DNA from 2 places in the Streptococcus sp. Marseille-Q6379 genome. Region 1 is predicted to be linked to the other one. Evidence: predicted binding sites of a transcription regulator. Region 1 holds the regulator's gene; the other holds the start of a gene.
What was found. Region 1 encodes NrdR, which represses ribonucleotide reductase genes. Its sites were predicted from a motif close to ACACNATATATNGTGT; they were not measured.
Positions count from the first base shown of each region.

Region 2: nrdH (glutaredoxin-like protein NrdH) is a predicted target of NrdR. The motif match lies at 2,421-2,436, and genes of this name have one in related genera.

Region 1 is NZ_CBCPLV010000001.1:278,082-282,524, reverse strand. Features, by position in the region: gene dnaI (primosomal protein DnaI) at 1-232, opposite strand, end outside; gene ACWPVZ_RS01485 (DnaD domain protein) at 236-1,411, opposite strand; gene nrdR (transcriptional regulator NrdR) at 1,408-1,887, opposite strand; partial or broken gene ACWPVZ_RS01475 (HAMP domain-containing sensor histidine kinase) at 2,009-3,538, opposite strand; gene ACWPVZ_RS01470 (response regulator transcription factor) at 3,535-4,224, opposite strand; gene ACWPVZ_RS01465 (DUF177 domain-containing protein) at 4,380-4,443, opposite strand, start outside.
Region 2 is NZ_CBCPLV010000001.1:766,403-770,845, forward strand. Features, by position in the region: gene nrdE (class 1b ribonucleoside-diphosphate reductase subunit alpha) at 1-1,998, opposite strand, end outside; gene nrdH (glutaredoxin-like protein NrdH) at 2,089-2,313, opposite strand; gene acnA (aconitate hydratase AcnA) at 2,645-4,443, shown strand, end outside.

The DNA.
Region 1 (4,443 bases):
TCGGCTCATACCCTTTGGCAATATAGGAGGCATCACCTTCTTTGACCTTACGGCATTCCACCAGGAATTGATTAAACTTAGGAAGACTACGTTTGATTTCATCCTGGCTTAGGCTATGCTCTTGAATAAAGCTAGCCACTCTTGGATCCGTCAAAATTTGCTTCGTTAAATCTGTTGCATTGCCAGACCCATGATGCCCTGTTCGGTTTAGGGTTTGTCCAACTCTTTCCATAGGCTACTCCTTTCCTTTTTCTAGTTTTGCCAAAGCCCGACGTCTAATTTCATCCAATTTAGCCTGATCAGCCTGACTGGTTTGATTATCATAATCTGGATTACTCCAGCTCGGCACATTTGTTTTCTTCTTAGAATCAGCTTTTGCTTGTTGTGATTTCTTGTTGTAACCACTACGCAAAGCTAAAAGCCCTTGTTCGGCAGTGAGGATATTCTTAAAGTCAAAGTCGTTAGCAAGTTTAGAGATATACTCTCGATTCACATTCGTCGAACGTGTCCGTCCCAAACTGTAGGCAACCATGAGGTTAATGACCTCATCCAGAAAGCCTCTTTGTGCCAAATCTGTGAGAATCTTCTTCTCAGAATTAGTCAAAGCACCACCAGGACCCTTGGCACTTTGTAGATAATCAATAGGCTTTTCGGACCTAACCGCCTTAAGAATTTTTTCTTCAGTCTCCGTCAAAGCAGAGTCACCACCTAATGTTTGAGCTTGAGCCTGCTCTAATTGCACCTGCATACGCTTGACAATAATCTGGTGGTTGACGGCTGTCTTTTTAGCTAAGAGATAGGTATCATACCAATTCATGCCATGAGTCTCAGACAATTTATATATTTCTGGCACATCTGTCTTTTCATCTGTAAATACAAGCCCATCAGCCTGCATACGATTCCTAAAACTAGTTAAATCAAATGAATTTTTAGGCTTGATTTCAGACACAGACTTTTGAGCCAAACGCTCATCGGTAAAGACATCCGAAAAACGTTTAGATAAATCTTGCAATCCTTGGAGACCTGCCGGTTTCAAAGCGTCTACTGCTGGTTCACTAATCTTTTGCTCTAGAAGTGAACTATAAACGGCATGTTTTAGAAACTGCTCAATTGTTAAGGGAGACTTAAGCTCTATCACATAAAACCCTTGAGGTGACTGGTAAAAGGCCAAGAGATCTACTGCTGTCAGAACCGCCAGTGCTTCTTGAAGGGGCTGCATTCCAAAGTTAAGGTGATTCAGAATAGCCGCAAACTTATGGCGGCGATTACCATTGTCATAAAAAGCCACGAAATACTGGTAGAGAGCGTATCCCTCACTCCCAATAATGGGATAATAGCAACGCATTAAACTTGCCTGATCGGGAACGATTACCTGATTACCAACATAGACAAATTCTTCAATAGGTCTCATTTTTTAGACTCTTTTTTCGCACGTACAGTCTTGGTGATTTCTTGAAGCAACTCTTCAATCTCATCAACATCTTTGAAAGAACGGTAGACACTAGCAAAACGTACATAAGTAATTTCATCAAGGTCAGCGAGTTCTTTCATCACTAAATTCCCAATGACATCACTATCAACCTCTCCATCATGGTTACGGCGAATATTTTGCTCAATACGGGTGATGGCATTTTCGATATCCTCACTAGAAACCGGACGCTTCTGAGCACTCATCAAGATACCATTGAAAATCTTATCGCGAGAGAATTGTTCACGAGTACCGTCTTTTTTGACAACCAAAAGTGGAACTTCTTCCACTCGCTCAAAAGTTGTAAAACGAGCATGACAAGAATCACACTCACGACGACGACGAATGGTATTCCCATCCTCTGCCTGACGGCTATCGATAACACTAGATTTATTATGTTGACATTTTGGACAACGCATGCACTTCACCACCAATCTTTGAAATTCGGTACTCTATTTTACCATAAAAACACATAAAAAGCACGCCCTAAACGAGGCGTGCTCACGACCAAGAATCACTCTAAGACTCTTATAAATTGATTTAAAGCTCAAGTTGAGGTGTCGTCGTTTCTCCATCCGCAAATGGAATGTAAAGGTCGAAACGTGTTCCAACACCAAGTTCAGAACTAACATTAATACGGCAGCGATAAGCTTCCACAATTTAGTAAAGGATTGACAAACCAATACCAACACCAGATTGCGTTGTCGTACGATTACGTGCCTTATCTGAACGATAGAAACGTTCAAAGATATGCTCAATATCTTCTTTAGAAATCCCTTCACCATTATCTTGTACTTGTACCAACATTTCATCTTCCAGAGCCTTAATTGTAACCTGGATTTCCTTGTTAACAGGAGAATACTTGACCGCATTATCAATCAAAATAGTAATCGCCTGTTCAAAGTGTTGGCTGTAAATCTGTGCTGGACGCTCTGAGCTCTCAAAATCATTGAGATAGAATTGGTAATCTTCATGCAAGACACGGAAGTTACCAATAACCGTACGGATTGAAGAATTCAAATCACACGTATCATTTCTATGATTTTCAAATGATCCTTTGACACGGATAGAATCCAACATATCATTAATCATAATCGTCATACGGTTGGCCTCGTGACTTGCAGCCTCAAGACTCTCCTCAAGAATCTCAGGGTCATTTTTACCCCAACGTTGCAAGAGGTCCATATGGCCCTTGATAACCGCAATCGGCGTACGTAATTCATGACTGACGTCACTCAAGAAACGCATCTGCATCTGATTATTTTCTTGGATTTTATCCATCATACGGTTAAAGTTAACCGCCAAATCACCAATTTCATCGTGACTTTCAATCTTAGAACGAAGTTCCAAATCACTTGGCGAATCGGTGATAACTCCCATCGTTTCGTGCAACTGTCTCATCGGACGAAGAATAGATGTCAAGACAACCACAGTTGCTGCGATAACTAGGACCGTCATCCCCACTTCTAGGAAAATCAATAAGAAAATCAAACGCTCTTTCAGAGCATAGTAGAATTCCAAATCATGGAAAATCTGGGCATAACCAACGATGGTCTTTTTATCCTTACCGTAAATTGGAACTTGTAGTAAGAAACCACGCTTTCCTTTATAGGACACTGACTTCAGTTTGTTTACTTCAGACATGCCTGGAGGAGAGTCTGTGTTTTCCTCAGAAGTAAAGATAAACGTTCCCTTTTTGTCATAAACAAAAACAGATTGGTTAGAAAATAATTTATTAGAAATTGCAACTTGACCATCCAAAGAGTGCTTTTCAGAAAGCACACCATTAATGATTGATGCATAGATATTTTTAGGCGAATAAAGGGCCGCTAAAAGCGGTTCTGGACTCAACTCTTCATCAGAATCCCAGTCCTTTTCGATATAAGTAACAACTTTCGAAATTGTGTTATTTACATTTTGACGTTCACGTTGCAAAAGAAGCGTATTGGCCGAGAAAACAACAACCAGAGTGAACATCGACAATACAAGAAAGAAGACCACAGCAGTTGTCATGGTCAACTTTTTTCTAATGGTTACTTTACCAAATAATTTATCTTGTAATTTACTCATTTTTCACGGATAACGTAACCCATTCCTCGCACTGTTTGAATGTATGATTCCTTACCTGGAACATCGATTTTTCCACGCAAGTAACGAATATAAACGTCTACAACGTTTGTTTCGATTGCATCATCATATTTCCAAACTTGAAGCAAGAGTTCCTCACGGGTCATCACTTGGTTCATATTGCTCAAAAGTGTGTTCAACAAATCAAACTCACGTTTTGTCAATGGAATTGCTTCATCACCACGAACAACTGTACGGTTTTGAACATCCAATTTCAAATCACGATAAGTTGACGCTTTAGCTGGTGCATTCTTAGCAGCTTCGATATCTTGGCGACGGAAGGTTGCACGAATACGTGCCAATAGTTCTTCAATCGCAAAAGGTTTTACAATATAGTCATCAGCACCACGGTCCAAACCAGCAACAATGTCCATGATTGAATCGCGGGCTGTCATCATCATAATATAAGTATCTTTTTCTTGTTGGAGACGACGTGTTACTTCAAAACCGTCCATCTCAGGCAACATAAGGTCCAAGAGAATAAGATCGAAATCTTTCTCGAGTGCCATTTCAAGTCCTTCACGTCCGTTGTCTGCTGTCACAACGTCGTATCCTTCGTGTTGAAGTTCAAGAGAGACAAAACGAGCAAGGTTTTTCTCATCTTCAACAATCAAAATGCGTTTGCTCATAATAAGTATTTACCACTTTCTTAAAATTTTTTGACTTCTATTTCCCTTAAAAAGTCTGTAGATTTACCCTATAAATAAATCCGAAAATTAACTTCTAATGATATAATAATACAGATTTTTAAAATTGTCAAACATTTTTAGTTTATTTTTTTGAATTAATTTTCGTCAAATAGACCGTTCAATTGGGCAAAGGGATTACTTGCCTCTTTTTTCTCCTGT
Region 2 (4,443 bases), 490 kb from region 1:
TTCTTTTGGTAACTCACTACGCAAGAATAGGGTTAATGACAAACCTTGATCAACGTGTTCAGTCGCAGCGGCATAGACGTCGATAACTTTACGCATGTCCATGTCGTAGGCTGAAGTGTAGAAAGGAATTGTGTCTGTTGAAAGACCGTTGGCCGGATAGTAAATTTTTCCGATTTTCTTTTCTTGACGTTCTTCAATACGTTGTGTGATTGGATGGATAGAAGCAGAACAGTCATTAATATAAGAGATTGAGCCATTTGGTGCAACAGCCAAACGGTTTTGATGGTAGAGTCCATCTTTCTTAACGAGTTCACGTAGTTCTTCCCAATCTTTGGCCTGTGGAATGAAGTGACCATCGAAAAGTTCTTTGATACGGTCAGATTTAGGAACGTATTGGCCTGTAACGTATTTATCAAAGTAAGAACCATCAGCATATTTTGATTTTTCAAAACCGACAAAGGTTTCTTGACGTTCGCGGGCAATATTGTTAGATTCAACCAAAGTCCAGTAGTTCATAAGCATGAAGTAGATATTAGTGAATTCAACAGATTCGGGGCTACCATACTCGATATGGTGTTTAGCAAGGTAAGAGTGAAGCCCCATAGCTCCTAAACCAAAGGTATGAGCTTGTTGGTTACCATTTTTGATGGATGGTACAGCATCAATACTTGAACTATCTGTAACAAAGGTAAGTGCACGTGTCATAGCCTTAATCGAACGTCCGAAGTCAGGAGATGTCATCATGTTAAGGATATTAGTTGATCCAAGGTTACATGAAATATCTGTACCGAGTTTGACAAACTCTTGTGCATCGTTAAGTTCACTTGGTGTTTGAACTTGGAGAATTTCAGAACAGAGGTTGGACATGACGATCTTACCATCAATTGGGTTGTGTCGATTGGCTGTATCAACATTGACAATATATGGATAACCTGATTCTTGTTGGAGTTTAGAAATTTCAGTTTCTAGCTCACGTGCATTAATCTTGGTTTTTGTAATATTGGGATTGGCAACTAACTCATCATACATAGCTGTAATATCAATGTAGTTATATGGTTTACCATACTCTTTTTCGACTGAGTAAGGGCTGAAGAGGTACATATCTTCATTATTACGTGCCAACTCGTAGAATTTATCTGGAACTGTAACACCAAGTGACAGTGTTTTAACACGCACCTTCTCATCAGCATTCTCTTTCTTAGTAGAAAGGAAGGCAAGGATATCTGGGTGGAAAACATCCAGGTAAACAACACCAGCACCTTGACGTTGGCCAAGTTGGTTTGAGTAAGAGAAGCTATCTTCGAAAAGCTTCATAACAGGTACGACACCAGAGGCTGCCCCAGCATAACCTTTGATAGGAGCACCAGCTTCACGTAGGTTAGATAGGCTAATACCTACCCCGCCACCAATACGAGACAACTGGAGGGCCGAGTTGATAGAACGTCCGATAGAATTCATGTCATCCGTTACTTGAATAAGGAAACATGACACGAGTTCACCACGACGGCTACGTCCAGCATTTAGAAATGAAGGAGTAGCAGGTTGGTAACGTTGGTGAATCATTTCGTTAGCAAGGTCACTAGCAAGGTTTTCATCACCATCAGCAAAGTAAAGGGCGTTGAAAAGAACGCGATCTTCAATACTTTCGAGGTAAGACTCGCCATCGTTTGTTTTGAGGGCATATTGTTGGTAGAACTTGTAGGCTGCCATGAAAGATTGGAAGCGGAATTTTTGAGAATGAATTTCTGCAGACAACTTTTCGATGAAAGCAGGTTCGTATTTACCGATGAATTCAGACTCGATATAATCGTTCTCAATCAAATAATTAATTTTATCTGTGATGCTGTTGAATGCCATTGAATTTGGCTTAACGTTTTCAAGGAAGAAGGCACGAAGTGCTTCTTTGTCCTTATGCAAAGGAATTTGACCGTTAACAGGACGGTTAATTTCGTTGTTGAGGCGGAAGTATGAGACATCGCCAAGATTTTTTAAAGACATAATACAGATACCAGGCTCAGTTTAATAGTATATTAAGGTTAAAATATTAAACTAAGCAAACAAGTTCCTTTCTATTTAAAAACTTGATAATTAAAGGATTTCTTTAAGTTTAGTCGGTTGAAAACCTGAAAAGACGATATCGCCTGCTTCAATAACTGGAGCAGCAGTGAAACCAAGACTTTTTACGTAATCGATTTTTTCTGGTTGTTCATCAATGTTGATTTCTTCGAAATCAGCACCTTCCTTTTCCAAGAATTTTTTAGTCATTTTGCACTGCATGCAGTTGTTTTTAGAAAACAATGTAATCTTTGCCATTGCAAATACTCCTTTATAAAAAGATTTTAAGTGACTAGGAGTCACTTTTTCAACTCTAATAGAATACCCAAAATATTGGGAAAAATCAAGCTAAATATCTTAAGGAAATACAATATTTTGTGTTTAGTATTGAAACACAACCCTATATCTTGTGTTTCAAAGGCTTTTTTAAGTTCTCTAAATTAAATAGAATTTGTTTATGAAAATGGCTAAAAAAGAAATATCTCACCATAAATGTTATGTAATATAACATCAAAATGCCGATTCTATTTGTTTTTTCAAAAATAACAGTGTAGAATAAAGAAAATTTTTAACTAATGGAGGTTCAAGTATGCAAGAATACTGTTCAAATCTAACTGTAAATGGTAAGACATTCTCTTTCTATGATCTCGAAAAAGCAGCAAAATCTCATGATGTTAAGGTCGGAGAACTACCTTATACCATTCGAATACTACTTGAAAGTCTCCTCAGAAAAAAAGATGGTGTCGATGTTAAGGAATCTCACATTTCTGATCTAATAAAATTTCCGAATTTTCCAACAATTTCTGAAGTACCTTTTAAACCAAGTCGTGTTATCTTACAGGATTTTACAGGGGTTCCTGTTGTTGTTGATTTAGCTTCCATGCGTGATGCTATAGTGGCTAATGGTGGTAAAGCCGAATTTATTAATCCCGAGATTCCAGTAGATTTGGTCATCGACCACTCTGTCCAAGTTGATTCATATGGATGTGATACTGCTCTTGAAGATAATATCAATCTAGAGTTTAAACGTAACAACGAGCGCTATGAATTTCTTAAGTGGGCCGAACAATCTTTTGAAAATTACCGTGCGGTTCCACCAGCAACAGGGATTATTCACCAGGTTAATATTGAATTTTTGAGTGATGTCATTATTGAAAATGATGGGCTCCTATATCCTGACTCTATGTTTGGTACAGATAGTCACACGACTATGATTAATGGTATTGGCGTTCTTGGTTGGGGTGTTGGTGGAATTGAAGCTGAAGCAGCTATGCTAGGTGAAGCGTCTTATTTCCCAATTCCAGAGGTTATTGGAGTACATCTGACAGGAGAGCTGCCTAAAATTGCCACAGCAACAGATTTGGCTCTCAAGATTACTCAGGTGCTTCGTTCTGAAAATGTGGTTGGTAAATTTGTTGAGTACTTTGGACCTGGCTTGAAGAGTTTATCTCTAGCTGACCGTGCTACTATCGCTAATATGGCACCGGAATATGGTGCGACTTGTGGTTATTTTCCTATTGATGACGAGACTCTTAACTACATGCGTTTAACTAATCGTGATGAGGAACATATCCAAGTCACTGAAGCCTATACAAAAGCCAATCATCTTTTCTATGATCCAAGTAAAGAAGCCAAGTATACTAAGATTGTTGAAGTCGATTTGTCATCTATTAAACCTTCTATCTCAGGTCCTAAACGTCCACAAGATTTGATTCTCTTATCTGATGCTAAGCAAGAATTTCAAGATGCAGTGGTACGTGAAGCAGGTGTCCGTGGTTTCGGTTTGGATAATGAAGAGTTAGCAAAAACTGCAAAAGTTGATTTTGAGGATCATTCAGAAACAATTCAAACGGGTCATGTTGCCATTGCAGCAATCACATCATGTACCAATACCTCAAATCCGTACGTTCTTATGGCAGCCGGTCTTTTAGCCAAAAAAGCGGTTGAGAAAGGATTAAAAGTATCTCCAACAGTCAAGACATCTTTGGCACCGGGTTCTAAGGTTGTTACTGGCTATCTCAAATCTTCAGGCTTGCAAACCTATCTAGATAAGCTTGGCTTTAACTTGGTAGGTTATGGTTGCACAACTTGTATTGGTAACTCAGGAGATTTACGTCCTGAAGTGGCTAAGGCTATTGTAGACAATGACCTCCTAGCGAGTGCTGTATTGTCAGGAAATCGTAATTTTGAAGGGCGTATTAATCCACTTGTTAAAGCGAATTTCTTGGCTAGTCCACCATTGGTTGTTGCTTATGCCTTGGCTGGTAACACGAATATTGATTTGACAACTGAGCCTCTAGGCTTTGACGACAATGGTCAAGCTGTTTATTTAGAGGAGATTATGCCATCTCGTGATGACATTGAGACTTATGTTGATAAATACGTCAC